4 regions of the Shewanella sp. DAU305 genome follow, and region 4 is predicted to be linked to each of the others. Evidence: predicted binding sites of a transcription regulator. Region 4 holds the regulator's gene; each other region holds the start of a gene.
What was found. The regulator sigma-54, encoded in region 4, starts transcription at its own class of promoters, with help from an activator protein. The targets are predictions, from matches to a motif close to GTTGGCACGNNNNTNGNNT.
Positions count from the first base shown of each region.

Region 1: the regulator sigma-54 is predicted to act here: its motif matches at 3,767-3,785, upstream of flgF (flagellar basal-body rod protein FlgF).
Region 2: the regulator sigma-54 is predicted to act here: its motif matches at 2,101-2,119, upstream of OX890_RS19710 (P-II family nitrogen regulator).
Region 3: the regulator sigma-54 is predicted to act here: its motif matches at 1,755-1,773, upstream of OX890_RS16040 (DUF1328 domain-containing protein).

Region 1 covers NZ_CP113808.1:2,030,305-2,037,746, reverse strand. The annotation lists gene flgJ (flagellar assembly peptidoglycan hydrolase FlgJ) at 1-381, opposite strand, end outside; gene OX890_RS08655 (flagellar basal body P-ring protein FlgI) at 399-1,490, opposite strand; gene flgH (flagellar basal body L-ring protein FlgH) at 1,502-2,176, opposite strand; gene flgG (flagellar basal-body rod protein FlgG) at 2,188-2,976, opposite strand; gene flgF (flagellar basal-body rod protein FlgF) at 2,987-3,730, opposite strand; gene flgE (flagellar hook protein FlgE) at 3,903-5,264, opposite strand; gene flgD (flagellar hook assembly protein FlgD) at 5,349-6,119, opposite strand; gene flgC (flagellar basal body rod protein FlgC) at 6,144-6,560, opposite strand; gene flgB (flagellar basal body rod protein FlgB) at 6,563-6,967, opposite strand; gene OX890_RS08615 (CheR family methyltransferase) at 7,111-7,442, opposite strand, start outside.
Region 2 covers NZ_CP113808.1:4,633,222-4,640,663, forward strand. The annotation lists gene OX890_RS19700 (hypothetical protein) at 1-234, opposite strand, end outside; gene OX890_RS19705 (ammonium transporter) at 454-1,704, opposite strand; gene OX890_RS19710 (P-II family nitrogen regulator) at 1,715-2,053, opposite strand; gene OX890_RS19715 (hydrolase) at 2,398-2,940, shown strand; gene nrfA (ammonia-forming nitrite reductase cytochrome c552 subunit) at 3,089-4,492, opposite strand; gene narQ (nitrate/nitrite two-component system sensor histidine kinase NarQ) at 4,718-6,553, shown strand; gene OX890_RS19730 (response regulator) at 6,546-7,175, shown strand; gene OX890_RS19735 (YacL family protein) at 7,267-7,442, opposite strand, start outside.
Region 3 covers NZ_CP113808.1:3,804,664-3,812,105, forward strand. The annotation lists gene OX890_RS16035 (leucine-rich repeat domain-containing protein) at 1-1,303, shown strand, start outside; gene OX890_RS16040 (DUF1328 domain-containing protein) at 1,855-2,031, shown strand; gene OX890_RS16045 (hypothetical protein) at 2,056-2,250, shown strand; gene OX890_RS16050 (diacylglycerol kinase family protein) at 2,407-4,098, shown strand; gene OX890_RS16055 (DUF4937 domain-containing protein) at 4,052-4,756, opposite strand; gene OX890_RS16060 (sigma-54 interaction domain-containing protein) at 4,946-6,316, opposite strand; gene OX890_RS16065 (glutamyl-tRNA reductase) at 6,566-7,021, shown strand; gene OX890_RS16070 (BON domain-containing protein) at 7,355-7,442, shown strand, end outside.
Region 4 covers NZ_CP113808.1:1,251,061-1,258,502, forward strand. The annotation lists gene mgtE (magnesium transporter) at 1-648, opposite strand, end outside; gene OX890_RS05455 (HPr family phosphocarrier protein) at 989-1,264, opposite strand; gene rapZ (RNase adapter RapZ) at 1,251-2,105, opposite strand; gene ptsN (PTS IIA-like nitrogen regulatory protein PtsN) at 2,102-2,545, opposite strand; gene hpf (ribosome hibernation promoting factor) at 2,548-2,835, opposite strand; gene OX890_RS05475 (RNA polymerase factor sigma-54) at 2,864-4,342, opposite strand; gene lptB (LPS export ABC transporter ATP-binding protein) at 4,450-5,181, opposite strand; gene lptA (lipopolysaccharide transport periplasmic protein LptA) at 5,178-5,732, opposite strand; gene lptC (LPS export ABC transporter periplasmic protein LptC) at 5,719-6,279, opposite strand; gene kdsC (3-deoxy-manno-octulosonate-8-phosphatase KdsC) at 6,276-6,827, opposite strand; gene OX890_RS05500 (KpsF/GutQ family sugar-phosphate isomerase) at 6,827-7,442, opposite strand, start outside.

The DNA.
Region 1 (7,442 bases), 780 kb from region 4:
AAGCGCTTTAGCATCATGGAGCATTTTCATACCGCCATCGTCGCGTAATACCGATGCTGGCGTGAAATGACTGGTTTCAGGGGAGAGTTGCTGCACCATCATATCGGCAAGGCCCAATACCCCTTTGTCAGATAAATCGACCGATAACTGCTGATCGCGCATCTGCTCGTAAAACTTAGTGTATTGGCTATTGAGAGGACTATCAGACTGAAAAACCGCATTGGCATCGCGCATACTTTTCATCAGCATTTGCACGAAAATACCTTCAAATTGTTGGGCGACCTTTTTCAAGGCGCCCTTCTCATCCTTCTGAGCCTGGGCGCGGAGTGAATCTAATCCGCCCAGGTCAAGAAAATGTGATGAACTTGAAAGCTTTTCCATGATTTTCCCGACAGAAATTAGATGATGATAAGTTCACCATGCAAAGCTCCTGCCACTTTTAACGCTTCCAGTATTGCTAACACATCTGAGGGGGCGGCACCGACCAAGTTAACCGCTCTAACCAGCTCATCCAGCGTAGTGCCAGGATTAAACATAAACATACGGCGGTCACTTTCTGTCGCTGTAATCGTACTATTGCTCGTGACGGTTGTTTGACCATTGGCCAAGGCGTTTGGCTGTGAAACCTGGGTTGCCTCAGCAATCGTGACTGTCATGCCGCCATGGGTAATCGCCGCAGGGAGTAAACGCACGTTTTGCCCAACCACTATGGTTCCAGTGCGTGAGTTAACGATCACTTTGGCAGATTCTTCTGCGGGAATAACATCGAGGTTTTCAAGCGTAGCTAAAAAAGACACCCGTTGTGATACATCACGCGGAGCACTGACCTGCACAGATGTCGCGTCTAAAGGACGCGCCATATCAGGGCCTAATAGCTCATTAATCGCATCGGCCATCCGTTGTGCGGTAGAAAAATCAGAACGACGTAAGTTAAACGTCAAATAATCGCCAGTTGAAAATGGGGTCGCTACACTGCGCTCGACAATCGCGCCATTGGGTATACGGCCAACTGTTGGAGTATTTTGGATCACCTTTGAACCATCTAAACCATCGGCACTAAAACCACTAACCACTAAGCTGCCTTGGGCTATGGCATACACATTACCGTCAACACCTTTCAAAAAGGTTTGCAATAATGTGCCACCGCGTAAACTTTTGGCTTCGCCTAAGCTAGATACGGTGACGTCAAGATCTTGACCCGGTTTTATAAAGGCAGGCATATCCGCATGTACGGCAACCACAGCGACGTTTTTAATCTTTGGTTTGACGTTGTCAGGAAGATTAATGCCGAAATTTTTCAGCATAGTCATAAAGGTTTGTTCGGTATAACTGGTTTTTTCACCCGTTCCCGGCAAACCAACCACTAAGCCATAACCGATCAACTGGTTACTGCGTACGCCCTGCACATTGGCAATATCTTTAATTCGTTCAGCCTGACTAGGTAGAGAAAACACTAGCAGGGCAACGGCTAACACCAGTTTATATTTCATGATACGACTCCTTAGAAGGGCCACCAGTCGCTCATAAAGAACTGGCTTAACCAGCCCACTTTTTGAGCATCTGCGAAAGTACCTGTGCCACTGTATTGAATACGGGCATTGGCCATTCGCGTTGAATCGATAGTGTTATCGGGTTTAATGTCCTGCGAGCGAACCAGACCAGTGACGCGAATAAACTCATCACCATTGTTAATTGAGATCCATTTTTCACCGCGGATCACTAAGCTGCCGTTGTTCAGCACTTGCATCACGTTTGCCGAAATGCTGCCATCTAAACTATTACTCTGATCCGCATCCGATTCACGTTTAGTGTTCATGCTATCTTTATAACGTAAATCAATTGGCACTCCGCCAACGGAGATATTACTACCACCGGCGAAGATAGGATCTAAGCTCATGTCAGAGCCTTTTTTGATCTGATTGCCTGCACTCTTCTTAGCTTGAGTCGACTCTTTCAAAACGATAGTGATAATGTCGCCAACTTTGTGAGCACGTATGTCCGAATACAAGCTAGATGCTTGACTGTCTTGATAAATAGAACCAGTCGCGGCAATTTTTGTCGGCGGTGCCTCTGGGTATACCGGCGCATAAAAGGGATCATCCGCAAGGGGTTTCTTTTGCGTCGAGCTACAAGCTGCAAGCAATAACGCGACGGCCAACACAAGATATCTAGCCATGATGTTTGCCTCTATAAATTTTGAGTCACGTAAGACAGCATCTGATCTACCGCTGAAATCACTTTAGAGTTCATCTCGTAAATGCGCTGACTTTCGATAAGGTTCACAAGTTCTTCGGTCACGTTAACGTTAGAGGTTTCTAAGGCGCCTTGACGAATCGCTCCCATGCCATCTAACGAAGCAGTACCTTGAATTGGCGTGCCACTCGCACCGGTTTCCGTGTATAAGTTTTGCCCCATAGGATCCAGACCGGATGGATTAATAAAATCCGTCATAGTCAACTGACCCACAACTTGGTTATCTGCAGTACCAGGGGTTTTCACTGAAACTTCACCCTCAGCGGAAACGGTAATACTGGTCGCATTGTCAGGAATCGTGATCGCGGGTTGCAGCACGTAGCCAGAACCTGGCGTCACAATCTGGCCCGTATCGTCTAAGGTAAACTGACCATTTCGGGTATAGGCTGCAGTACCATCGGGTAGCTGAATTTCAAAAAAACCTGGGCCTTCAATCATCAGATCCAATGAGTTATCCGTAGTCAGCATGTTGCCTTGGGTAAACATTTTCTGTGTGGCAACGACTTTGGTACCCGCGCCTATGTTTAATCCATTAGGCAACTTAGTGTTAGAAGAACTGACACCGCCCGCTTGGTTAACTGTTTGGTAAAGCAAATCTTCAAATACTGCGCGGCTTTTCTTGTAACCCACAGTGCTGGCGTTCGCCACGTTGTTCGAGATCACTGCAATGTCAGTTTGCTGTGCGTCTAAGCCAGTTTTACTAATCCATAACGCCGGATGCATAATCTATCTCCTAACTAATACGCATTAATGAAGATGAAGCGCGATCATTTTCTTCCGCGGTTTTCATCATCTTGACTTGCAATTCAAACTGACGCTGAAGGTCAATCAAAGACACCATTTCATCGACTGGATTTACGTTACTGCCTTCCACTGCGCCACTTTCAACTGCGACGAAAGGATCGGCTGGTGCTGGTTCTCCTGACATTTGTCGAAATAATCCATCTTCACCACGCATCATCTGCGCATTGCCGGGATTAACGAGTTTCAAGCGACCAACTTCTTCCACCACTTCAGCGGTAGCGCCCTGAGGTCGCACAGAAATAATGCCATCCTGAGAAATTGAAACTTTCTCGATAGGAAGTGGCAACACTATGGGACCCGCATCACCCATAACAGGATTTCCCCTGTCATTGTGTAATAAACCTGTGGAGTCAAAACTTAAACTGCCAGAGCGGGTATAGGCTTCACTGCCATCTTTTGCCTGCACGGCAAACCAGCCGTCGCCTTTAATGGCAACATCGAGATCTCGTCCAGTCGTTTTTATTGGACCTGAGCGAAAATTTGCTGACGGAGATTCTGTCATCGCAAACACCCTTGTCGGCAATCCTTCACCGAAGGCTTGCATCGAGCGAGCTTGCGCCATATCGGATTTAAAACCGTCGGTATTCGCGTTGGCTAAGTTGTTCGCACGGAGCGCCAGCTCATTCATATTTTGCTTGGCGCCACTCATGGCGACATAAAGGAATTTGTCCACAGACTGCTCCGTCAAATTTTCTACATGACAATAGCAAAGCAAGCATCATGCCAACAAAATTGACTTTTAATTTACTGATAGAATTGAAGAATAGGGAAATGAAGTGAATTGACAGCAGGATAAAGGCTAAGTGTTGCCACTGGCGGCAACACTTAGTCATACAATGTAATGATTAGCGGATTTGTAATACGGTTTGTTGCAGCGTGTTGTTCACTTCAAGGGTACGAGAGTTTGCTTGGAAATTACGCTGCGCAGAAATTAAATCAACCAGTTCAGTGGTCAAATCGATGTTCGATTGCTCTAACGCCGATGAACTGATGCTACCAAAAGTACCACTGTTTGCCTCACCAGCAAGAGCTGGACCAGAATTCAAACTGGCTTTCCACGACGTATTACCTACTTGTGTTAAACCTTGTTCGTTAGCAAATCGAACCAAGGCAACTCGTGCTAAAGGCACACTTGAACCGTTCGAGTAACTTGCAGTAATTAAACCATCAGCACCAATTTCAACGTTAGTTAAACGACCAACAGTAGTACCGTCTTGTGTTAACTCTGTTGCCGCAAAAGGAGCAGCATATTGAGTTGGCGCATTAAACTTGATTGTTAAATCTTGAGTGCCATCAGCTCCAGCACCTAAAACGCCTGCACCACCCACACCTAAAGTCTCAGTCTTAACGACCGCTGGATCACTACCGGTATAGACACCAACAGAATTGAACTTGAGTACAGAGCCCTTCCAACCGCCGGTTGTTTGCGCTGTACTGGTTGAGTCAGGATTACCATCGCCCGTAGTATCCGTTTGATAAGTACCTGCAGCACCATCTAGATCGACTTGTTTACCATCAATAGCGTAATAGGCCACCCAATTGCTCTCTCCATTATAAGAGGCATCATTAGGCTTAACAAAATAGGTTGTCATGATGTGTGGCTCACCGAGTGAGTCATACATAGTCATTGAGGTAACGTTATTGTATGTCTTAGGGTCTAGAGGATCGAATGCAGCAGGGTCAAGGGTACTTTCCTTAGCATTTAGATTCATTTGTAAACTGACATTTTCAGTTTTTATTGGGCTACCTGCAGTATCAGGGATTTGCACTGGTTTAGCTGTAGTCAAACTTACCGATGTCGAGTTACCATCTTTATCCACAGGGAACGTCTGCAAAAAATTACCAGCAGAATCAACCATGTAGTTATTTGAATCGACTTTAAATGCCCCTGCACGAGTAAACGAATGGTCAAGACTGCCGATCTCAGAGGCAGTGACAAAGAAGCCACCGCCTTTAATTGCCATATCAAGGGAGTTACTTGTCAGCTGTAAGCTGCCTTGATGGAATTGCTGGGCGACCTGACTCGTTGCGACACCACCACCGACAGCTGTTTTGGAATTTGAAAAAATAGAATTAGCGTAAACATCCGCAAATTCAGCACGGGATTCTTTAAAGCCAATGGTGTTCGCATTCGCAATGTTGTTCGCCGTGGTGTTTAAATCTTTCTGTGCGGCAGCAATGCCACTCAATGCAATGTTAAACGACATAATTCACCTCTACATTTGACTCAATTCAATTGCGGGCGACAAACGCCCAATTCGGATTCTGTAAAAACTTATTTTTGTGTGAACTTAAGTTTCAGACACAGCTAATACGTCGGTTAACTTGATCCCCATACCGCCTCTCAAGTTAAGAATGGCGCCGGTACTGGCCGTCCCTAAAGAAACGCTACTCACATGAGCATAGGTTGAAACGGGCAGCTCTTGGGATTTCCCATCCACTAAACCACTCGCCTTAATCGTATAGTTACCTGCGACCACAGGCAGGCCATTCTTATCTAAACCATCCCAGTTCACATCGACGTTACCACCATCGCTACCATCGACTTTAAAGGTTGTGACAACTTGGCCCTTCTCATCTTCGATACGCACAGTAATCTCTGGAATTTTATCAGGGGTACTGACCACACCTTTCATCGTTGGGCTTTCTGCTGAAATATTGCCTGTATCGGTTGGAATCAATACCTTACGACCAACGAGTCCCGATGCCTGCAGTGCTTGGCTCGACGTCATGACACTGTTTAAGTTAACAATTTCATCATTTAACTTGCCGATACCATCAACCGTCGAAAATGATGCCATCTGCGCAATCATTTGATCGTTGTCAACAGGCTTAAAAGGGTCCTGCATCGATAACTGTTGGCTTAATAACGAGAAAAAATCATCTTGGGTTAACTGTTGGCTTTTCGCTTCCGGTACAATCGAATCTTTTGGCAGACGTATGCCATCAAGAAACGGATTGCCCGTTGAGCTGGTTGATGAATTGGTCGTAACAGCATTTGACTGACTCTTATTTTGAGCCGTCTGCGCCGATGCTTGGTTAATTTGATTAATGAGGCTCACAGCTTACCTCCTAAGTAACACATGTTATTTACCCATCCCAAGTGTTTGTTGCAGCATAGACTTAGCTGCTTCAGCGACCTGAACATTCATTTGATATGAGCGCGAAGCAGAAATCATATCTGCCATTTCTTCCATGACATTAACATTCGGTTTATAAATAAAGCCGTCCGCATCCGCCATTGGATGATCGGGCGAATATTCTTTTAGTAGTGGTCGATCACTTTCAACAATACCTTTTACCGCAACACCTTGAGAGGCTTGTTGCTGACTTTGCGCTTTGGCCATTTCAGCTTCAAAAATAGGATGACGAGAACGATAGGTCTTATCTACGCTACTCGAGACGGAATCAGCGTTAGCTATGTTACTCGCCGTGGTGTTCAACCTGACCGATTGAGCCGACATTCCCGAGCCAGCAACATCAAATATGCTAAATAAACTCATGATTAATCCCCTCTCAGCGCTTTCTTCATGCCACTAAACTTACTGTCTAAAAAGCCTAATGACATTTGATATTCAAGGGCATTTTGCATGAATGCCGATTGTTCCTGTTGGATATCAACGGTATTGCCATCACCGGTATCGGGTTGATTTGGCACACGGAACTTAACAAATTGACCCGTCAACTCAGCAAGACCAAAATGCTTGTCTGACTCTTGCATTTCAAGACTATTACGCTGCTGTTGTTGGCCACGGGCGGCCTGCATTGCCGCAGAAAAATCAACATCACGGGCTTTATAATGTGGCGTATCGGCGTTAGCGATATTGCTCGAAATGACTTCAGCTCGCTGCGCTCTAATACCGAGAGTGTACTGATGCACACCCAGTGCATTATCAAAATTGATCGCCATAAAATTGCCTCCTCGTGTTGCTCACGGAAATAAAGCAATTAATGTGCCAACATAGTGGAATAATGAGAATAACAATAGGAATGAGCAAGTGATGGGTAAAAAATTACCGACAAATGTCGGTAATTTTCTTTAAAGCAGTAGACTTAAGTCTTTTTCTGGTAATAAATCCCAGGGTTACAACGGACCATGTCAAACTCATCCGTTAAACCAGCAATAGATTCAGAAGCACCGAGAAATAGGATCCCTTTTGGATTAAGAGCGGCAGCGAATTGCCGCAAAATTTTTGCCTTTGCCTCAGGCGCAAAATAAATAAGCACATTGCGGCAAAAAATAATGTCGAACTTACCAAGTAAGCTATAACTTTCAAGCAGATTATGTGCCCTAAAGTTCACCAAACGCTTAACATTATCCTTTAACTTCATATTGCCTGAAGGCAAAGCATCAAAAAACTGACGCTTACGCTCCTCGGATAAAC
Region 2 (7,442 bases), 1.6 Mb from region 4:
AGTAATACAACCTAAGGGTAAAGCCTGCAGAATTTGGATCTGCTGCTGGCGACGCAGCGACTCCTGCCACTCAAAATCCTTGAGCACTTGATCACGCACAGCAAAGGCATCGACAGGCTCACTCGAGCGGTTAACTATGATTTCCCCTGCTAAGGCAGATACTGATATCAAGCCAGCAATAACGATAAGGCTGAGTCGCGTAAATTGACCGACAGCTGTGGCATGTAAGCTCATAGTTCACCCCTCTGTTGATGCAGTAAATACTGTAGGTAAATAGTGTAGGTAAATCATGCTGTAAGGTAATGCACGGCAGCCTGCTTAAGCCCCACTCTAAACCGCCTTGAGCTTAACCCATGACCAAGCCCCATAAAAAAGCAGAGCCTAAGCTCTGCTTTACTATCCCTCGATCCACGCTAGGCATCAAGTTGAATCACCATTCATTCGCCAGTTTACTTAACCAGCATTTTTAACCGTAACAAACTCTGGGTAAGCATCGATACCACAATCAGACGCATCCATACCATTGTATTCTTCTTCCTCAGTCACACGGATCCCCATGGTTTTCTTAATCGCATACCAAACCACAAAGGATGAACAGAATACCCAAGTAAAGATGAAGGCTGCACCGGTCAACTGCCCAGTAATAGTCGCATCAGCGTTGGATAATGGCACACACATTAACCCAAGGAAACCCGCCACGCCGTGTACTGAAATCGCGCCCACAGGATCGTCGATCTTAATGCGATCTAAGCCCACAATAGAGAACACCACCACGCCGCCCGCAACTAAACCAATCACACCCGCCATTAACAGTGAAGGTGAAAGAGGATCTGCCGTAATCGCCACTAAACCCGCCAGAATACCGTTGAGTATCATGGTTAAATCCGCTTTACCCCAAATCATCTTACATACGATAAGCGCAGAGATAGCACCGAACGCCGCCGCAGTATTGGTATTAACAAACACTTTTGCCACTGAGCTCGCATTCGCCGCATCCGATACCATTAATTGCGAGCCACCGTTGAAGCCAAACCAGCCCATCCACAGAATAAACATACCTAAGGTTGCCATTGGCAAGTTAGAGCCAGGGATAGGATTCACTTGACCGTTAGGGCCATATTTACCCTTACGTGCACCGAGCAATAACACACCCGCAATCGCAGCCGTCGCACCTGTCATGTGCACAATACCGCTACCCGCAAAGTCCACAAAGCCCAGTTTAGAGATAAAACCTTGGCCCCAAGTCCAATACCCTTCTACTGGATAGATAACCGCTGTCATCACCACAGAGAAGAACAGGAAAGCCCATAACTTCATCCGTTCCGCCACAGCGCCAGAGACAATTGACATCGCCGTTGCCACAAACACCACTTGGAAGAAGAAGTCAGATTCTAATGCATGGCTCGCATCTGATGATTGAGAACCGATTAAGGTACCAATCGATGGCAACCAACCCCCTTCAGTGTTATCCACATACATGATGTTGTAGCCAACCAGCAGATACATCACACAGGCAATCGCGTACAACACAACGTTCTTAGTTAAAATTTCCGTGGTGTTTTTAGAGCGAACTAAACCCGCTTCTAACATGGCGAATCCCGCCGCCATCCACATAACTAACGCACCAGAAATCAAAAAGTAAAAGGTATCGAGTGCAAAGCGTAGTTCAGTGACTGTGCCGCCTAATTTTGTTAATTCTTCCATTGTCAGCCCCTTATAGCGCTTCTGTATCGAGTTCACCCGTACGGATACGGATAGCTTGTTCTAAGTCGACGACGAAGATCTTACCGTCGCCAATTTTCCCCGTATGGGCCGCAGTGGTAATGGCCTCAATCAACATGTCGAGATTTTCAGCCTTAGTGGCAATTTCTAGTTTTACTTTTGGCAAAAAATCCACCTGATACTCGGCGCCACGATACAGCTCTGTGTGCCCTTTTTGACGGCCAAAACCTTTAACTTCGGTCACCGTCATGCCTTCAATACCTATTCCGGCGATAGCTTCACGGACATCATCCAACTTAAATGGCTTGATGATAGCGCTGACTAGTTTCATCCTGACCTCCAAAAAAACGCGATTGTTATTAACTTGTATCAAAGGTAATTCAATCATCAGGCCAACAATTTAACTTACTGATTATTTTAAATTTTAACTAAACAAGGTTATTTTCAAAGGTTAAAAATGCACCATGATCGAGCACAAACAAGTGCAACGCACTCTTTTAGTGAGCAGTTTAAGTGCAACAGCTATTCGACCTTAGGCCTATTGGTAACAAGGTTAAATTGGGGTCTACTGGGGGAAGCGTAAATCGAGATGAAATCTGAGCATCACAGCACAAGCTCTTAGACAAAAGCGAAGATCATCACTAAGACAATCATCAAGCGCAGAAGGAAGGCCCGATGTTAAAACCCGAAGAATGTGTTCTCGTTATCGTCGATGTGCAGGGAAAACTTGCACAAATCATGGATAACAGTGACAAGCTGCACCAACAACTACAGACCTTAATCCAAGGTGCACAATTATTTGAAATACCCATACTGTGGTTAGAACAGCTACCCGATAAACTCGGAGCAACCAGTCCAGGGCTTCAAACCTTGCTGGAGAAAACCGGCTCCCCCATTGCCAAGCAACATTTTAGCGGTTGGCACTGTGAAGAGTTTGCGCAGGCACTCACTAAGACAAATCGTAAACACGTCATACTGGCGGGCATTGAAACCCATGTGTGTGTTTATCAAACCTGTTGTGACCTTATAGAACAGCAATATTCGGTGCATCTCGTGGCAGATGGCGTCTCGTCACGCAGTGCCGATAATAAACAACTGGGTATTCAGATGATGACGACCAGAGACGCCTTATTAACTAACGTGGAATCGCTATTATTTGAATTACAACATCAAGCCCAAGGCGAGCGCTTTAGGGCATTATTAAAACTGATAAAATAGCAATTCACTCCTTGGCTCTAATGAAGTAAACAGCCCTTGGTTCAGGCATGACGTTGACATTCACTCCCATAAAAAAGCCCTCGCTGAGTCAGCGAGGGCTTTTGCTTACATGAGGGGTTAGCTCAGGTTAAAAACAATTTGTTAAACACTATTTATAAGTGGCTTCGCGTTTTTTCGCTTCTTCATCCCACTTAGGTAACATGTCTTTCTTAAATGCTTCTTTCTCTGCATTCATTTTTTCCATGTCCATACCTAAAGCGGCTTGTGCCTTGGCTTTAGTAGAAATATCAGGGATCGCGATAGGATCTGTGATGCCTTTTTTCGCTAACAGTTGCGCTAATTTAACCCGCGCATCTGCCGCTTTATCTACCGCTGTGCCTAGGATACGTAAGACTTCTTCAGGGGCATGCGCAGCAGCGCCGTGTGAAGCAATCGCATAGTCCCAACGCCATTGTGAATGACGGATATCGGTTAGAATTGGCTTCATTTCCGCTTCAGTTGCACCGGCTTTCCAAGCGGCTGCAGCTTCAAAGTGCGCTTTCACTAGTTGCGCTTCGGCGCGGCCTTTTAGCTCTTTCACTTTAGCTTTACGTTCGTTGGTCAGGCCGACTAAGAACTCTTTACTTTGGCTGTGGCACGTCGCGCAGGTTTCTTCAAAACGATCAAATGGGTTACCCACTTTATGATCTGTGTACTTACGGCCTTTGTCGTTAGTCACTTTTGGCATGTGACAATCAACACAGCTCACATCGTTCTTACCATGAACACCGAGTTTCCAAGTTTCATAACCAGGGTGCTGCGCTTTTAACATAGGGGTTTTAGACAGCGCATGCGTCCAGTCGGAGAACTCAATACCGTCGTAATAGGTTTCCATTTGCTCAACGGTTGTGCCCATATCCCAAGGGAATTTAACGAAACCTTTTCTGCCTTCTTTTTTCTCGAAATAGTATTCAACGTGACACTGACCGCAGACCATAGATTGCTTGTCTTTTTTAGACGCTTTGGCAAACGGTGTACCTAATGCTTCCATACCACGTTCAGCAAAGGGGCGAGAGATACGCAGTTTAGGCGTGCCTTTCTCATGGCAGTCGCCGCAGCCTATGGTGTTCACCACTTCTGGGCCACCTTTTGCCCATTTGCCTTTGAAGTAACCATCTTCACCTTGCTCTTCAATTAAGCGAGGTACATCAGGGCTCTTACAGCTCCAACAAGCCATAGGCATTGGACCATCTTCCGCGTTGGCTGGTGCGCCAGTTCGCAGAGTGTTACGCACATCCGTAATGGCATACATGTGGCCACGTGGTGCGTTGTAATCTTTCGCAAAACCATAACCTGCCCACAGCACGACTAAGCTCGGGTCCGAGGCTAACACATCGGTATTCTCAGTGCTTTTATCTGTGTCATGCCAGCTAGCGTATTGATTAGCAAATTTGTCTTTATAAACTTCGTTGCGAGGCTCTGTTTTATCACTCGCCATTGCGCCCGCTGCCATGAAGCTGGCGGCAACCAGTGCACTCAGTGCAAAGGACTTACCTGTCATCTTCTTCATCATCTCATCTCCGTGTTGCATTATTGTTGTAAATCACGACATCTCCATGGTCAAACTTAGTGATTTAACCCTGCTAAAAATATACCTCTTAGGGGGTATCTAGGTTGAAGTTTGCGCTAGATCAAAATGTAAAGGTGTTGTTGTTCACATTTCTATACTTTTGTTAATGTATTACATTATTTTCTAATGTAAAAACCACTGCAAAGTGCCATAACAGCGGCCATCAAAATGAACAGCGGATTAATGAAACGAGGTAGTCTAACCTCAAAAATCTTAGGATTAATGTTAGTACTTATTCTGCTCTCTAGTAGTTTATCGACTTTTGCTATCATCAATTTGTCCTACAGCTTAGGCGACGCCAAGGCGATTAATGCCTCAGGGTCGCTGAGGATGCAAAGCTATCGGTTAATGTTTTACGCCAACTCAGGCAGTGAGGCCGCACAGGATAAAATTACCGAATTCGAAAATACGCTCTATTCCGACACATTAAAGCCCTCGGAAAGTTGGTTTAGTCCGCCAGAAATTGCCGCTCAATATCAGCTTGTCATCGATAAATGGCTGGTGATGAAACACTACATAGAACAAGAAAACTCCCGCGATTATGTCGCCTCACTGAAGGACTTTGTTGATACCATTGATTTACTGGTGCTTGAGATGGAGCACTACGCCGCCTTTAAACTCAGGCTCCTTGCCGCCAGCCAAATATTAGGCTTAGGTGTCATGCTCATTATCGCTTTTGTGGCCGTGCGTTTTACAAAGAAGAAAGTGGTGATCCCGCTGCAAAAACTGATGGAGTCGGCGAATACCATTTCTAAAGGTAATTTTGAAATTGAAATGCCCGAGACCGAATATATTGAACTCACAGCGCTGACCCATGCCCTACAAAAAACGGCTAAGGAACTCGCGACGCTTTATGGCAACCTAGAATCGCAGGTAGCAGAAAAAACCTTAGCGCTGACAAGGGCCAACAACGAGCTGACATTCTTATATGATAACCTACTGACATTAAACGCAAATAAACTCGATTACAAGGCTCTCAAGGCGGCGCTGAATCAGTTAAAAGGCTATGAATCACTCGACTACCTAAGACTCATCATTCAATACCCAGAGCAAGAGCTTGAAGTGATTGAGGCCGATGGTGGCTGGCCAGATATGACTCAAGAGAGCACCCGTTTCCCACTGCAATTTGAGCAGGCTAATTTAGGCTATTTAGAGTTAATTGCCGACCAAACACCCAATATCGCCTTGTTTAACAATTTCGCAATTATGCTGACCCGCTCAATCGTGATCCACAATGCCACAGAGCAAAGACAGCAACTGGCGCTAATGGAGGAACGTGGCGTGATTGCCCGGGAGCTGCATGACTCTTTAGGTCAAGTGCTCTCTTTCCTGAAAATCCAAATTAGCTTATTACGCAAAAACTTAGATTGCAGTTGCCGCAGCCCAATCGTTGAGGCGCAGTTAACCGAAATCAACGAAGGTGTAAGCACTGCCTACGTGCAGCTCAGGGAGTTACTATCCACCTTTAGGCTCACAATTAAAGAACCTGATCTAAAAAGTGCTTTAGAAGCTATGCTTGAGCAACTCAGGACAAAGACGAATATAAAGATAACCTTAGACTATAAACTTGCGCCACAATGGCTAGAGGCAAAGCAACACATTCACATACTGCAGATCACGCGAGAAGCGACGTTAAACGCCATCAAACACGCTGAGGCCAGCCTCATTAACATCCATTGCTATAAGGATGACGAGGGTATGGTCAATATTGATGTTTGTGATAACGGCATAGGTATTGGACATTTAAAAGAACGAGATCAACATTTTGGCATAGGTATAATGCATGAACGAGCCAGTAAGCTTTCAGGTAAAGTCGTGTTCAGCGACAATGATTTAAAGAGATTTAAACCTGCTATGGCAACCACGACTGAGCAAGGATGCAATGCACAAGACGACGCACTCAAACCTAACAGCCCACTAAACCTTGTGCAGCACAGCAAGGGGTCAAGTGGCACTAGAGTGACGCTTATTTTCCCATCTCAACAGGAGCCTTCAAATGGGTAAACCTTATTCAGTACTGGTGGTCGATGACCATCCCCTCTTGCGCAAAGGCATCTGCCAACTCATCGCTTCAGATCCTGACTTCAGCCTATTTGGCGAAGCCGGTAGTGGTTTAGACGCATTAACCGCAGTGGTCACCGATGAACCCGACATCATATTGCTCGATCTGAATATGAAAGGCATGACAGGCCTAGATACCCTCAACGCCATGCGCCAAGAAGGTGTTACCTCACGCATAGTAATTCTCACCGTTTCCGATGCAAAACAGGATGTTATCCGTTTACTTCGCGCTGGAGCCGACGGCTATTTGCTCAAAGATACTGAGCCAGATTTACTGCTCGAAAAACTCAAAAATGCCATGCTTGGCCACAGGGTGATCAGCGATGAAGTCGAGGAATATCTTTACGAACTTAAAGATGCGACCGATGAACAAGAATGGATTTCGAGCCTGACCCCAAGGGAGTTGCAAATTCTACAGCAACTGGCGGAAGGCTTAAGTAATCGCATGATTTCAGAGCATTTACACATTAGTGAAGGCACAGTTAAAGTGCACGTGAAAAACCTACTGCGTAAAGCCAATGCTAAATCGAGAACCGAAATGGCGGTGCGCTACCTGAATCATTAAAGATACGAAAATGAGCTTGGTATAGCGCAAACAATAAAGGCAATCCCATGATTGCCTTTATGTTTTTATCAAATAGAGATTAAATAAATGATTACAAACCTTTCTCAATAAATTGCTGCCAACTCAATAGCGCCAGCTCAAAATCCTCAAGGCCACAATAAGCTTCTGACTCAGCATCATAAAGTGACATAGCCTCTTCTAATTCATACTCTTGCTCGAAACCTAACGTATTCGCAAATACCCGCGCCTGCTCACGCTCTAACTCTA
Region 3 (7,442 bases), 2.4 Mb from region 4:
CAGGGGTCAGGATGCCAAGCAAGGGCACGAGGCAGTATTTGCCTTCAGTCACTTGTCTTTTCAGGAATATTTTGCCGCCCACTTTATTAGTGGGCAATGGTCACAGTTGAGCTGTAATTCAACGTTGGTCGACTCCCTGACCTTAAGTTGTAATAGCCAAAGCTGGTTCGAATGCTGGCAGTTGGTGTTTGAAGACTATTCCCAAAACGGCAATAGCCGTCAGCAACACAGCCAATTTATCGACAAGCTGTTTGGTACAGTTGAGCAGCTTACTGAAAAATTCCCCGACAGAGATGACATATTCGGAGATAAGGTGGATCATGCGCTGCATCTGCTGAGTAAAATCATCCTCAACCCTGCGGTTAAGCTCTCCCCCAACTACCGCCAGCAGCAAGTCACTGAGCTGTGGATACATAATTTCACCGAAGGACAGTTTGATGGTTCAGCATCCATCTATAGCCTGTGGCCCGAGCTTTGCCGCGATTATGATAACGAAGAGAGTTTGAGCCGCAAGGCGATAGCGGTCGCTTTCGCACGTTGTGGACATGAGAATGCAGCGAGTCTCAATTTAAGCGGCTTACAATCGGCCGATCTACGGCCGCTTAAACTTTGGACCTACTTGAAAAACTTGGATTTAAGCCGTACACAAGTGAACAACTTGCATCAATTAGAAAATTTAAACCAACTGAACACTCTCAAATTTAATGACACACAAGTCTCAGACTTATCACCCTTAGCCCAGCTAACCGAACTTGAATGGCTTTCTTTTTCGGGCACTACCGTGGCAGATTTAACGTCCCTATTAGGGCTATCAAAGCTTTATGCTCTTTATATGGGATACACTCAAGTCTCCGAACTGACGCCATTGGCGGGACTGCGACAACTAAATACTCTTGTGCTCCACGGCACTAAAGTGACCAATTTATCACCAATGGCCAATTTGACTAATATACGTTATCTGATTTGCAGCAATACTGATGTCACAGACTTGGCGTCGCTAGCGAAATTAACTCAGCTTAGACTGCTCAGGCTAAATAATACTCAGATATCTGACTTGACCCCTTTGGCCAACATGCCTAAATTATGGAATTTAGAGGTAGCCAACACTTCTATCACAGACCTAACGCCATTAAAAAAATTAATAGGGCTAAAAGACCTTGATATATCCCACACCCAAGTGTCCAATCTCACGCCTCTGGCCAAACTGCCAAGCTTAGGAGAGGTATATGCTAGCGGATGTGACCAGCTTGATTCGGCAAGCCTAAAAAGCTTACCAAAGTACATCAAAGTACATCTTGATTGACGGAGATAGCTTGCTGATTAATTTCAACATATTGGCAAGTAATGACTCCATCCGATTTGCACTGCTGCACTCGCTCGCATCCAGCACACTCGCATGGCGGCACATAGAACAAGGAGGTTTTAATGGCTGCAATCATTGAGTGCCGCGTGTTTTTAATCATAGCGATTGCTTGGCGTTAAAAAACCAAAGGATACTCAAGCCTACACTGATTAGTTATTGGATTAATTGATTAACAGTGTCGGCTTTTTATTCTGTTTCATTTGTCATCAATCTCAGCTCCCCGACCTTCAAACAAGGCTTTGCTCCAACGTCTCAAATCCCAATATTAGGCTGAAACTCTTACCGAAGCTTAGGTAAAAATTGCCTGTACTACGTTTAGTACATTCGCGCCCACTTAAAACTAATAAATTAAATTTCATTTAAAATCAATAAACTAATTAAAATATGCAAAGTTGGCATTATGTTCGCAATCTAGAAATAACCATTAGCCGTTACCTTACAAATGACACAAACGGTCATGCGAAGGATTAAGACAAGGGCAGGAGGTTCATATGTTAGGTTGGACATTAGTATTTCTGGTTGTTGCTGTTATTGCAGGCCTATTAGGATTTACTGGGATAGCTGGCGCAGCGGCGGGCATAGCGAAAATCATTTTCTTAATCTTTATTGTGTTATTAGTGATTTCCCTGCTGGTTAATGCCTTTAGAGGTAAGTCACCGCGACTTTAATTATTTTTTAAAAAGGAGATGTATATGAAACCATTTACTCTGATGACAAGCGCTTCACTGGCATTATTACTCGCCCTCGGTTTAACCGCTTGTAGCGATAACAAAGCCGAAGACGCGGGTGAAAAAATTGATGAAGTGATGACAGATACAGGTAATGCCATCGAAGATGCCTGTGAAGAAGTCAAAGAAGGTGTTAAAGCTAAAGATACTAAGTGCTAAACAAACCTCATTTTAAGGTGGCAATAGACTCGTCTACTGCCACCCTTTTGAGTTAGCACCTAATTTAAACTTGCGTTAGAACCTGATTTCAACGACGCGATTCACCGATGCAGTCAGCCAGCGGTAAAATCAAATGAACAGCATTGGAGGGCGCGTATGCTAAGCAAAATCCACATCAAATATTTCTACTTAGCAGGTGCCGTACTGCTAGCCTATTTTGCGGTAACGGGCACGTCTCCCCTGCTCACCTTTATTTGGGCTTGGACGAGCCTGTCGCTATTTTTAGTCGGTTCAGCCTATTGGTTTAATCTCGCCAGCATCTTTAGAAAGCGCCAAGATGGCACTATCCCTTGGTATATTCGCTGGGGCTTTATTCCGTTTCTATTGGGTAGCCGGCTGTATAACCATTGGGCGAGAAAACGCGACTCAGTGCCGTCGATGCAAAAGATAGATGAGCAGTTGTATCTCGGCTGCCGATTATTTTCTGCGGATCTGGAGAAAATCAAAGCCAATAAGATCACCGCAATTCTTGATGTGACCGCCGAATTTGATGGCTTAGATTGGTCGCAGTTTGAAGATCATATCGAGTATTTAAACATTCCCATCCTCGACCATAGCGTGCCGACCAGCGCCCAGCTCAATCAAGCCGTTAACTGGTTGCATCGCCAAGTGCGCGCCAATAAACAGGTGCTGATCCACTGTGCTATGGGGCGCGGCCGTTCAGTACTGGTGCTCGCCGCCTATTTAGTCTGTAAAGATAAACAGCGTAACTTCGCCGAAGTATTACAACAAATTAAACAAGTCCGCAAAACCGCGGGCTTAAACAAATGGCAATTACGTGCCCTTGAACACATGCTCAAGCAAGGCAAAATCAACATCCATAAAGTGGCGTGGATTATCGCTAACCCTGTCTCCGGCGGCGGCAAATGGCAACAATATGGCGAGCAAATCCAAGACGAACTAAAAGCCTATTTTGACCTAACGTTAAAACTCACTACCGAAAATATCACCGCAAATACCTTCGCCAAAAAAGCCCGCAATAGCGGCGCAGATATCATTATTGCCTGTGGTGGCGATGGCACAGTGACAGAGGTAGCATCGGAAATAGTGAACACTGACATCGACTTAGGGATCATTCCGTTAGGCACGACTAACGCCCTCAGCCACGCGCTATTTGGTTTAGGCAGTAAGCTCATTCCTGTCTCTCAGGCGCTGGACAATATTATCCAAGGGCATTACCAAGCCATTGATACAGCTCGTTGTAATGAACAATTAGTCTTGTTACTTGTGGGGATAGGCTTTGAACAGCAGATGATTGAATCTGCCAACCGTGAACGTAAAAATGCCCTCGGCCAGTTTGCCTACCTCGATGGTTTATGGCGCGCCGTCAATGCCGATATCACTTTAACCGTACAGCTCAGCTTAGATGATGCCGAGCCCACAACATTGACCACCCATAGCCTCATTGTTGCCAATGCAGCCCCGTTTACCAGCGTATTAGCGCAGGGCGATGGCGAGCCAAACATGACAGATGGCCTGCTCGATATTACCTGGCTAGATTCAGGGGATGAACCCAAGGAACAGCTCCTTAGTCTGGCCGAATTAGCCATTGCTGGATGGGTAAAAGAAGGTAATAAAGACACACATTCAAAGCTACCTAATGCGCCTTCTACCGCGACCAAAGTCCACCACGCCCATGCGAAAAAAGTGAATATTAGTAGTCAGCCCAAGTGTAAATATGTGATTGATGGCGAAATCTTTGAACCCGCAGATCTCACTATTGAAGTCCAACCCGCATCCCTTAAAGTGTTTGTGCCTTATCAGGAAATAACTGAAGAGGATGGTTGATACATCTTGCTGGCACGCTTGAGTCATTACTAGGAACGACTTCCCATAAGCATTCTTCCTGCACTAAACAACCCGACATATTTTCAATATAGCTTTCAGGTAACACTTGCTTTTTAAGGGTTGGCAGAACGGTTTTTACGTAATTTTCATGAGCTGGGTTCGACGCCCAGCGCGTCATAACGATGAAGTAGTCACTCTGTTTTAGACTGCGGGCGACACAACCGCCAAGCATGCCGTCTGCTTGTCCAAGATGGGCGTTCCAAATCGTTCGTTGGTCACTTAAAAAACGTTCGACATCTTGCACTCCTCGGCAATAAGCCAAGCGAATGACATTGTCATTTTGATCTGCAGGATGATGAGTTAGCGAAGGGATACTCAGTATATTTTCAAAATAATGGACATCACACTGTTTATAAGTTGTTTGCTGACCACTTTTGGAGAACAGCTCATCGTGAACTGACCCCATGAAAGCCGTAACATCTTCAATTGATTGCCATACGCCCACAATAATCGCCTGCCTTTCGGGTTGACTCCAACCACCGAACTGGCCTCTAAAACCTACGCAGTTGCTCAACGCTTTCCATATCTGTTGGCTTTGAGAAAAATCTTGCTCTTGTTCATTTTCAACCTGACAAGTAATCAACTTTACTATCGTCAAATCTCGCTCCTAACGCTGCAAAAAGTGGCCTAGCGTAGTGAAATCCAATTCCAAAGAGCCGATGCCACTTGGCTTAAACCTCCTTGCTAGCAACCACATCAACGGTATGCTTAAGATGGCTAAAGCCGCAGGATAAAGCTCAATGAGATATTAAATTCACTCACATCTACGGCTTTTGAGCGCAAAAAACTATTCCACCGTCGATTCACCCGCTTCGACTTGCTGCTCGTACTTGCTGAGCTTGTTGTAGAGAGTTTTCACGCTGATCCCCAGTTGCTCGGCAGTATCGGTTTTATTGCCTTGAGTGGTTTCTAATGCTTGATAAATGGCGATTTTTTCTAAGTCATCTAAACGCATGCCCTGCGGGATAACGACTTGGTCATCGCCAGAAGCGCCCATTTCACTTGCCTGTGGCAACTGTAAATGGCTGGGTAAAATCTCTTGGTCTGCCAGAATATAGGCTCGCTCAATGGCATGCTTTAATTCACGCACATTACCCGACCAAGGGTACGCAGCGATCATCTGCGCACTGTCATCAGCGAGGCTTTTATTCTGCTTTTCTGCCACGTTACGATAGGCAAGAAAATGCTGCGCCAACCCAAGAATATCATCGCCACGTTCCCTTAATGGCGGAACGCGGATAGGGAACTGGGCCAAACGGAAATATAAATCCTCGCGAAATTGCCCAGCCTCGATTGCCGCGATGGGATCACGATTGGTTGCCGCTACAATCCGCACATTGGCGAGTTGCACTTTGGCACCGCCAACGGGGCGATATTCACTATTTTCAAGCACTCTGAGTAACTTCACTTGATGCTCAATTGGCATTTCGGTGACTTCATCGAGAAATAAGGTTCCGCCTTCTGCCTGCTCAAATACGCCTTTGTGATCGCGATGAGCGCCAGTGAACGCGCCTTTTACATGGCCAAACAACTCACTATCGACCAATTCAGGGCTTAAGGCGCCGCAGTTAATCGCGATAAAAGGCTCGTTCAGCCTAGGGCTGGCAAGATGTATGGTATTGGCGACCAGCTCTTTCCCCGCCCCGCTCTCACCAATGATCAGCACATTACTGTCGGTCGCAGAGACGCGGCGAATCGTGCGATACAGCTTATGCATCGCAGCAGAGGAACCGACAAGTAAACCATATTGGTCTAGCTCGCTGGAAAAAGGCCGAGGCCGAATTGGGGATGACACTAGATACTGGGCAAAATCGGCGAAAATATCGCTGATTAACGTCATGTCGTAGGGTTTACGAAAATGATAACCGGCAAAATGCGACATTAACTGATCAAGATTGGGGTTCGGCTGGCCGTCGGAGAGAAAAATAAACTCAATATTAGACAGAGCTACATTATCCAGTAGCCCGAGATAATCCTCACGGCTAAGGCTGGACAGCTCAATGATGGCAACATCGACGTGATTCGCCTCAAGCTGTTCTATCCAAGGCAAATCATCGACACTGCGTAGCTTATTAAAGTCGGCAGCGCCGGCGAGTTCTAAGATGGCTTGTTCGGCGTTTACATCCTGCAGGTGATAAAAAAGTGTCAATCGAGCCATGCTATCCCACTCCCTGTGTATGAAGGGCTACTGTATGTCAGTCGTGAAATTTTAACAACAGCAGCGGTAATAGTTGCCGATATTCTAAGAAGATGGCGTAATGAACCGAGAATATCAGTCTAAAAATCAGCCTGTTAACATATCATTAAAAACGAGAACAGAATATGCATGGTAGCTGAACGAAACTCAATTAGTTGACCCAAGCAGTTAAACAAGGCTATGTCGAACACTGGCATTAGGAGGCCCATAATGAAGTCTAATGTTGTGCAACATCAGACTGATATCCGCGCCGATATCATGTTGATCGATGAAATGATAACGCTCAATCAAGAAGGACTCACATTTTACAACCAGGCGATGACGTACGTCGAAGACTATAACCTTAAGCGTATTTTTTCGACCAAAGCGAATATCCACCAGCGAATGTTGAGGCGATTTGAGCAGCTGCGCCCTTTGTCTAGCGAGCCGCTTCATGGCCTGAGTCATACGATACCTGCCACTTACACTCAAGCGACAAAGTTGCTGCATCAGTGCCATATATCGCAGGCGATGGCCGCACTTGTCGTTATAGAGCAGCAAGTGTTAACCCAGATGAAGCAAGCAGTAAGGCAAGCACATCAGCCACAACTTGCCAATCAGCTCGCAGAAGGCGCCGCTTGGCTGCAAATCAGTTGCGATGGTATGAGTTCGCTCAATCCTGGGTAATCCTTTGCACCTGTTTACATCAGTTTGCATTAGTGCGCATCAGTATGAGCCTCTTTACCTGGCGATATCCAGCTTTAACGCTCCGTTTGCTACTCCACACACTATTTCGCACACACTTTACCGCACACAGTCGTGCGGTTTTTTATGCTTTAAAGATGACTTCGCTTGCCAGAAAAAATTACATTTTGTCGGTAAAAAAGACCGACTTAAGCAAAATAACCCTTTCATTAAAACATCAGAAATAGCAATAAAACACCTTCAAATCAGTCACTTAACAATGTTGGCACGATTCACGCAATATCTAACATCGAGAAAACAACGGAGGATATGATTATGAAAACCACAACAGCATCAGTACTAGCGACCTTACTTGTCGGCTCAATCAGTTTAAATGTCGCAGCAGCTCAAGATTGGAAGGACG
Region 4 (7,442 bases):
AGGAATACTTTGGATATCGGGGTCCATGATGTTGCGAATTGTGGTGCTTGGCGCGCAAGTTAGTAGATCTGCCAGCCTGACACCGCCGAGCACTTTGTCCTGTTTATCGACGACATATAAGGTATCTGTGGTGTCTGGCAGGTTGCCCCTTTGGCGAAGATAGCGCAGCACCACATCGATATTTACATCGGGTCTTAAGGTGACGGTATCTGTGTTCATCAAGCTGCCGGCGGTCTCATCGGGATAGGATAAGGCCTGTTCTACCCGCTGGCGGTTTTGTTCTGTCATAGACTGCAGCACTTGCTTGTAAACGGCATCGGGAAGACTACGTAGGATATAGGCCAGATCATCGGTGTCCATGCTCGCCGTCGCTTTCGCAACCCGCTCAGGACTCATGCTGCGGATCAGCGGATCTTTGAGTTCCTCGCTTAACTCGTCGAGTATGTCGCCTATTTGTTCTTGATCGATAAGCTGCCACAGCACTTGTCTGGCGCTGGGTGGTGAGGATTCTAAGATCAGCGCGATATCTGAGGCGGCCATTTTTTGCAGCATGTTACGCACGTGCACAAACATTCCACTGCTAAGCGCTTGGTTTAACTGGTCGAGACTATGTCCGGTGTGATCGTTTTCTGAATTATCTACGGGCATTTGTTCTCCATAGTTGTCCGCCACTGTGCGGCAAATTGGTTCGAGAGTGCGCTGCTTGGCGCAGGGCTGAGACTTAGCGGTGACTTCGCGATAGCTATGCTTCAGTCACAGATAGAGCGCTCTGGCATAGGTCATGCGTTTTACGCATAGATTAAGGCGGCTAAAACTAAGGTGAGTCAGCGGTAATGCTCGCTAGTGTAATCGCCTATGGTTCGTGCCGTCGAGCGACAAATGTGTCGCCAAGCTTTTGAAACGAGATGTGAACTGCACAAATAAGCAGTGCTAAATGTGAGGTGTACTAATCTGAGTGTCTGTGTGGAACGCTGAGTATGAAATGAAACTAACAGGCTTCGTCAAACTTAGCATCGATCAAGGCACAAATGGCATCCAGAGCGGGCTCAGCATCTGGACCTTCGGCGATAAGCTTAATGGTTTTACCCATGCCAGTCTCAAGCATCAATAAGCCAAGCACGCTGGCGGCCGATGCCTGTTTATCGCCTTGTATCAAGGTGATAGTCGCATCAAACTCGGATGCCAGTACCACCAACTTAGTGGCGGCACGGGCATGTAATCCCAGTTTGTTACAGATGGTGATCTGACGTTCAAGCTTTGGCATTATTGAGCTCTCGATGACGGGCATAAACTTTATGTTTACCGTTACTAAAGCGTTTAGCCAATTGCTCTGCGACGTAAACCGATCTGTGTTGCCCACCCGTGCAGCCAATCGCCACAGTTAAATAACTGCGATTGTTGCGCTCGAGATGTGGCAGCCAAGTTTCCAGTAAATTTTCGATTTGCCAGATGAACTTATTCACGAGTGGTTGACGATTTAAGAACTCAGCCACGGGCTCATCTAAGCCTGTCAATGGACGCAGCGCCAGTTCCCAGTGTGGGTTAGGCAGAAAGCGTACATCAAACATAAAGTCGGCTTCGGTTGGCATACCGTGCTTAAAGCCAAAGGACTCGAAGTTAATCACTAACTCTTTATCGACGCTGCCGAGCAGAATTTGTCTCACTTGATCGCTTAAATCATAGATATTCAGATTCGACGTATCTATGTAGTGATCGACCAGTTTTGACATAGGCTCGAGCAGTTTCCCTTCCAGCTTTATCGCTTCTTGCAAAGAGACTTGGCTCTTCGACAAAGGATGCAAACGGCGGGTCTCGCTGTAACGCTTAAGCAGAATTTTATCGCTGGAATTGAGGAAGAAGCTGGTTAACTCAGTATCAGGAGGCAGGCTCGCTAGTTGCTTCACTAAGACTTTATCCTGCTCAGGCAAGTTACGCACGTCGACACTGATGGCGACGAGATCGTTACTGCCTTTGAGTTGCTCAAGCAAAGTGCCGATTAAGGGCAAGGGAAGGTTATCGACACAATAATAGCCGAGATCTTCGAGTACCCTTAGGGCGACAGATTTGCCTGAGCCTGAGCGGCCCGACACTATGACCAGTTTCATCCAGTGATTACCTGATAGAGTTCCGTTTCATCATGCGTCTTGCGTAATTGCTTTAATATTTGCTTGTCGCTCAGCTTTTCGGCCATGCAAGACAAGGTACTTAAGTGCTGCTGACATTGGTCTGCAGGCACCAGTAGTGCAAATAAAATATCAACAGGTTGCTTATCGATAGCATCGAATGCTATCGGCTCTTCACACTTAATGAGTATGGCAATGGGCTGATCTATATCGGCTAGTCGACCATGTGGAATGGCGATGCCGTTACCTATACCTGTGCTCCCCATCTTTTCGCGCGCCACTAGGCTTTCGAATATCTCTTGAGATGAGAGGGTCGGGTACTGGGCAGCGACTAAGTCGCTGATGAGTTCCAGTACCTTTTTCTTGCTGCCCGGAGTGGCGCAGGTAGTGCACTCCGGCCGCAGTATGGTACAAAGTTCCATTATTAGTGTTTTGTTAACTTCTCTTTGTGTTTAATAACCTGACGATCAAGCTTGTCAATCAGGGCGTCTATAGCGGCATACATGTCAGCATGCTCTGAAGTAGCAAAAACTTCACCACCGATAAGATTTATTCTCGCTTCGGCAATCTGTTGCATTTTCTCGACATTGAGCACAACGTGCACATTATTGATCTGTTCGAAATGGCGTTCAAGTTTTGAAAACTTTTCTTCTACATATGCACGTAACGATTCGGTAATTTCGACATGGTGTCCACTCAGGTTTATTTGCATAGAAACGTCCTCCGATATCCACTGTAGGTTATAAACTTTTACGCTGATTAGAAGGCGGAATGAGCATAGCCTCTCGGTACTTCGCAATGGTTCTGCGGGCTACGTTGATCCCTTGTTCTGCCAGAAGTTGTGCCATCTTACTGTCGCTCAATGGTTTTTTCTGGTTTTCCGCTGCAACCAGTTTCTTAATGAAGGCTCTGATTGCTGTGGATGAGCACTCCCCACCATCGTCAGTACCGACGTGGCTAGAGAAGAAGTATTTTAGTTCAAAAAGTCCCTTAGGGGTATGCATGTATTTCTGTGTCGTCACCCGTGAGATGGTCGACTCATGCATTTCTACCGCTTCGGCAATATCGTTCAGCACCATAGGTTTCATGGCTTCTTCACCGTATTCAAAGAAACCTTGCTGATATTGGACGATACAGTTCGCAACTTTAAGTAAAGTGTCGTTACGGCTTTCTAGGCTTTTGATAAACCATTTAGCCTCTTGCAGATGACCACGAATAAATTGGCTATCGGCTTGGCTTTTAGTGCTGCGCGCCATCGAGGCATAATGTTGGTTTACATTGATTTTTGGCATGCAGTCAGGATTAAGCTCGACCACCCAGCGGCCATTTTTTTTCGACACTGACACATCCGGGATGACGTATTCGTCATCGTTGGGCGTAATCAATAAACCTGGGCGGGGATTGAGGGTTTGGATAAGCGCTATGCCGTCCCTTAATTCATCCTCTTTTAATTTAGTCTTACGCATCAACAACCTAAAGTCGCGGGCGGCGATCAGATCTAAATGATCTTTGATCAGCATGCGGGCGTTTTCTAGGTTGGGCGTGTCAGCGGCGAAATGCGACAGTTGGATCAACAGGCATTCACTTAAATCGCGGGCGGCAACACCAATGGGATCAAAATGTTGAATGCGCTTGAGTACGGCTTCGACTTCGTCGAGCTCGACCTCCGAATTGCCCATGGCTTCGAGGATTTCGTCAGTGCTTTGGGTGAGATAGCCTTGATCGTCGATGGCATCAATAATGGCGGTGGCAATGGCTAAATCGGTTTCAGAAAACGGCGTGAGGTTTTTTTGCCATTCTAAGTGTTCATACAAGCCTTCAATGGTCTCACCTTGGAAGGGCATATCGTCTTCACGACTGCCGCCGGGGCCAGAATTGGGAGAGGCGGTGAACACTTCATCCCATGTGGTGTCCATGGGGAGTTCGTCGGGCATGGACTCTTTCGTGAGCGACTCTGCCGTATCTATGGTGGAGCTGTCTTTTTCTGGCGGCAGGGTGCTTGATTCACTGAAATCCGTATCGGATAGCGTTTGGTTTACAGGGTCTTTAGTGGCGTCGAATTGATCCTCTTCCAGCTCGAGAAGGGGATTAGAATCTAAGGCTTGCTGGATCTCTTGCTGCAGTTCTAATGACGACAGTTGCAACAGACGTATGGCCTGTTGTAATTGTGGCGTCATGGTTAACTGTTGACCCAGTTTGAGCTGGAGTGACGCTTTCATGTTACCGCTGATCCCTACGTTATTATTGTTGGATGAGGTCGCTTGTTATCATCTTGAGTGGAGTCCAATGGTGGCATAAATTACCTGCATTGGCTCCGGTTGATTAACTATAGCCTGAATTGTTCACCTAAGTACACAGCCCTAACTTGCTGATTGTCTAAGATCTCTGCGGGTGTTCCTTCGGCAATCAAGTTTCCGTGACTCACGATATAGGCATGTTCACACACATCTAATGTCTCACGGACATTGTGGTCTGTGATCAACACGCCAAGGCCACGACTTTTGAGCTGTTCGATAATCTTTTTAATGTCGATAACCGAAATCGGATCGACACCAGCAAAGGGTTCATCGAGCAAAATGAACTTAGGATTTGCTGCTAACGCCCGCGCAATTTCGACACGGCGACGTTCACCGCCCGACAATGACATGCCTTGGCTGTCACGGATGTGGGTGATGTGGAACTCTTCAAGCAGATGTTCTAGCTCTTCTTCCCTTTGCTCTTTTTTTAATTCTTTACGCGTTTGCAGCACGGCCATGATGTTGTCATGGACGGTCAGTTTACGGAAGATACTGGCTTCCTGCGGCAAGTAACCTATACCTTTGCGGGCACGCAGGTGCATAGGATCTGCGGTTAAATCATCATCGTCGATAAAGATGTGGCCTTTATCGCTCTTAACCAGACCGACGACCATGTAAAAGGTGGTAGTTTTACCCGCGCCGTTCGGGCCGAGTAGGCCAACGACCTGACCGGTTTTTACCGTCAGACTAACGTCTTTAACCACTTGGCGACTCTTGTAACTCTTCGCCAGATTTTGTGCTCTTAGGGTGATTTGGGTCATTTAGAGTCCTGCTTTTTCACAGGTTTTTCTGCTGGCGCGTCTGGTTTGGCATCATCTTGATAGCTTTCTGGCTGAATGATAGTGATCACGCGATCGTCGCCACTGCCGGTACTCTCGGCAATCAATTTTTGCTGGATGATGTTGTAGCGGATTAAATTACCCGTCACTTGGCTGCCCGCTTGATCTAACGAGGCTAAACCTTTAAGTGTCAGGGTGCGGCTCGCCATATCGTAACGAATTTCTTTCGCGCTCGCCGAGGCTGGACGGCCATCGTCTAACACTTGGCTGTACGTCGCAGGGTTGCCAGTGGCCACTAAAATTTTGCTATTTTCACCTTCGGCAGAAAATGCACGCAGTTGATCTGCATGGATTTTAATCGAACCTTGGGTGACTTCAACCGGACCAAAGAAGATGATCTGGTTGTTTTTGATATCTGCCGTTTGGCTCACAGCCTTGATTTTGACTTCCTGTTTCAGGTCGTCGACTTTAGCAAAGGCGCTCATGCTCATTATTAGCATTAGGCTGGCAAGTAATACGTTATTTTGCTTCATATGTTCCTACTACCTGACTGGTCAATTGCACTTCTTGCGCGTTGAGGTCGGCATAAAGGCCTTGGCCTTGAATATTAAAATCTTTCCCTGTGACGTAAATGGTGCGGTCAGAGGTCATTATCATCGTATTGAGATCGAGTTCCAGATAACTGGTGGACAAGGTCTGGATCGGTTCTTCTGGGCTAATGGCATCAATAATAACATTGTTTTCTAATACAACCTTGCCCGTTTCCTTGTTTAGCTTGCCCTGATCTGCTCTGAGTTGCCATTGTGCTTTACCTTGGTCTGGATAAACAAGATAAACAGGTTGAGTAAAGTAAGTTTGATTCGTTGAATCATAATGTTCCATGTGTTTCGCCGTCACACGGCTATTGACTAGCCCTTGTTCATTGAACTCAACACTGCGCAGATCTTCAACGATGAAATCTGGGGTATTTTGATCTTTTACTCTGTTATCGGTATCACCGCTGTGTTTGTTCTGCACTTGCCAATAAAGCACTAATGCCGTTCCAAAAAAAGCGATAATCGCGAGTGTCACACGACTCATATACTCATTCCATGGGCCGAAGTGAATTTATTTTGACTGAGTAGCAATAGATCTGTGAGTTCACGCAAGGCACCGTGGCCGCCATTGAGCGTAGTCACAAAGTGGGCGTGCTGACGAACATAGGGATGACCATCGGCTACGCTGACTGCTAAACCGACGACATTCATCACTGGCAGATCGACAATATCATCACCGATATAAGCCACTTCTTCTGGGGTAACACCATAGAGTGCGAGCAATGCTTCATAGGGCTCGAACTTATTGTCTACGCCTTGATAAATATGAGTTACGCCGAGCGCCGTCATACGGTTTTCAACGATTTTGGATTGACGTCCAGTGATAACCGCAAGATTAAAACCGCTGGTGAGTATCGAGCGCACGCCATAGCCGTCGCGGGTGTGGAAGGCTTTTAGCTCTTCGCCGCTATTGCTTAGGTAAATACGACCATCGGAAAACACCCCGTCGACGTCACAGATCAACAGTTTAATCTTTTGCGCGCGTTGCCACACATCATCACTGATTGGGCCGTAAAATCCTTGCTGTGGCATTAAATGACTCCTGCTTTAACCATGTCTAGCATGTTAAGAGCGCCGATTGGATGGCGGTCTTTATCTATAACAATTAATCCGTTGATGTTTTTTGAGTCCATCACTTGCAGCGCTTGGGCGGCCAACACACCGTCGGTGATGGTCACGCAGTTACGGGTCATCACATCGGCGATGGGCGTAGTGCGTAGATTTACTTCGGCATCGATAACGCGGCGTAAATCACCATCGGTGAAGATACCAACCAGCTTGCGCTGATCATCGATAATCGCCGTCATGCCTAAGCCTTTTTTGGAGATTTCGTACAGGGCTTCTGTGATGCAAATATCGTGGTTAACGAGCGGTAAGTCATCACCGCTATGCATGACATCGCAGACTTTTAACAATAACTTGCGTCCTAAAGCACCGCCAGGATGGGACATAGCAAAGTCATCACGGGTAAAGCCTTTCGCTTGTAGCAGCGCAATGGCAATCGCATCGCCCATCACTAAGGTCGCTGTGGTGCTCGACGTTGGCGCGAGTCCAAGTGGGCAAGCCTCTTCTGGGACTTCAATACATAAATGTACTTTAGATAAGCGCGCCATATTCGATTCGGGTTTGCCTGTTACCGCGATAACG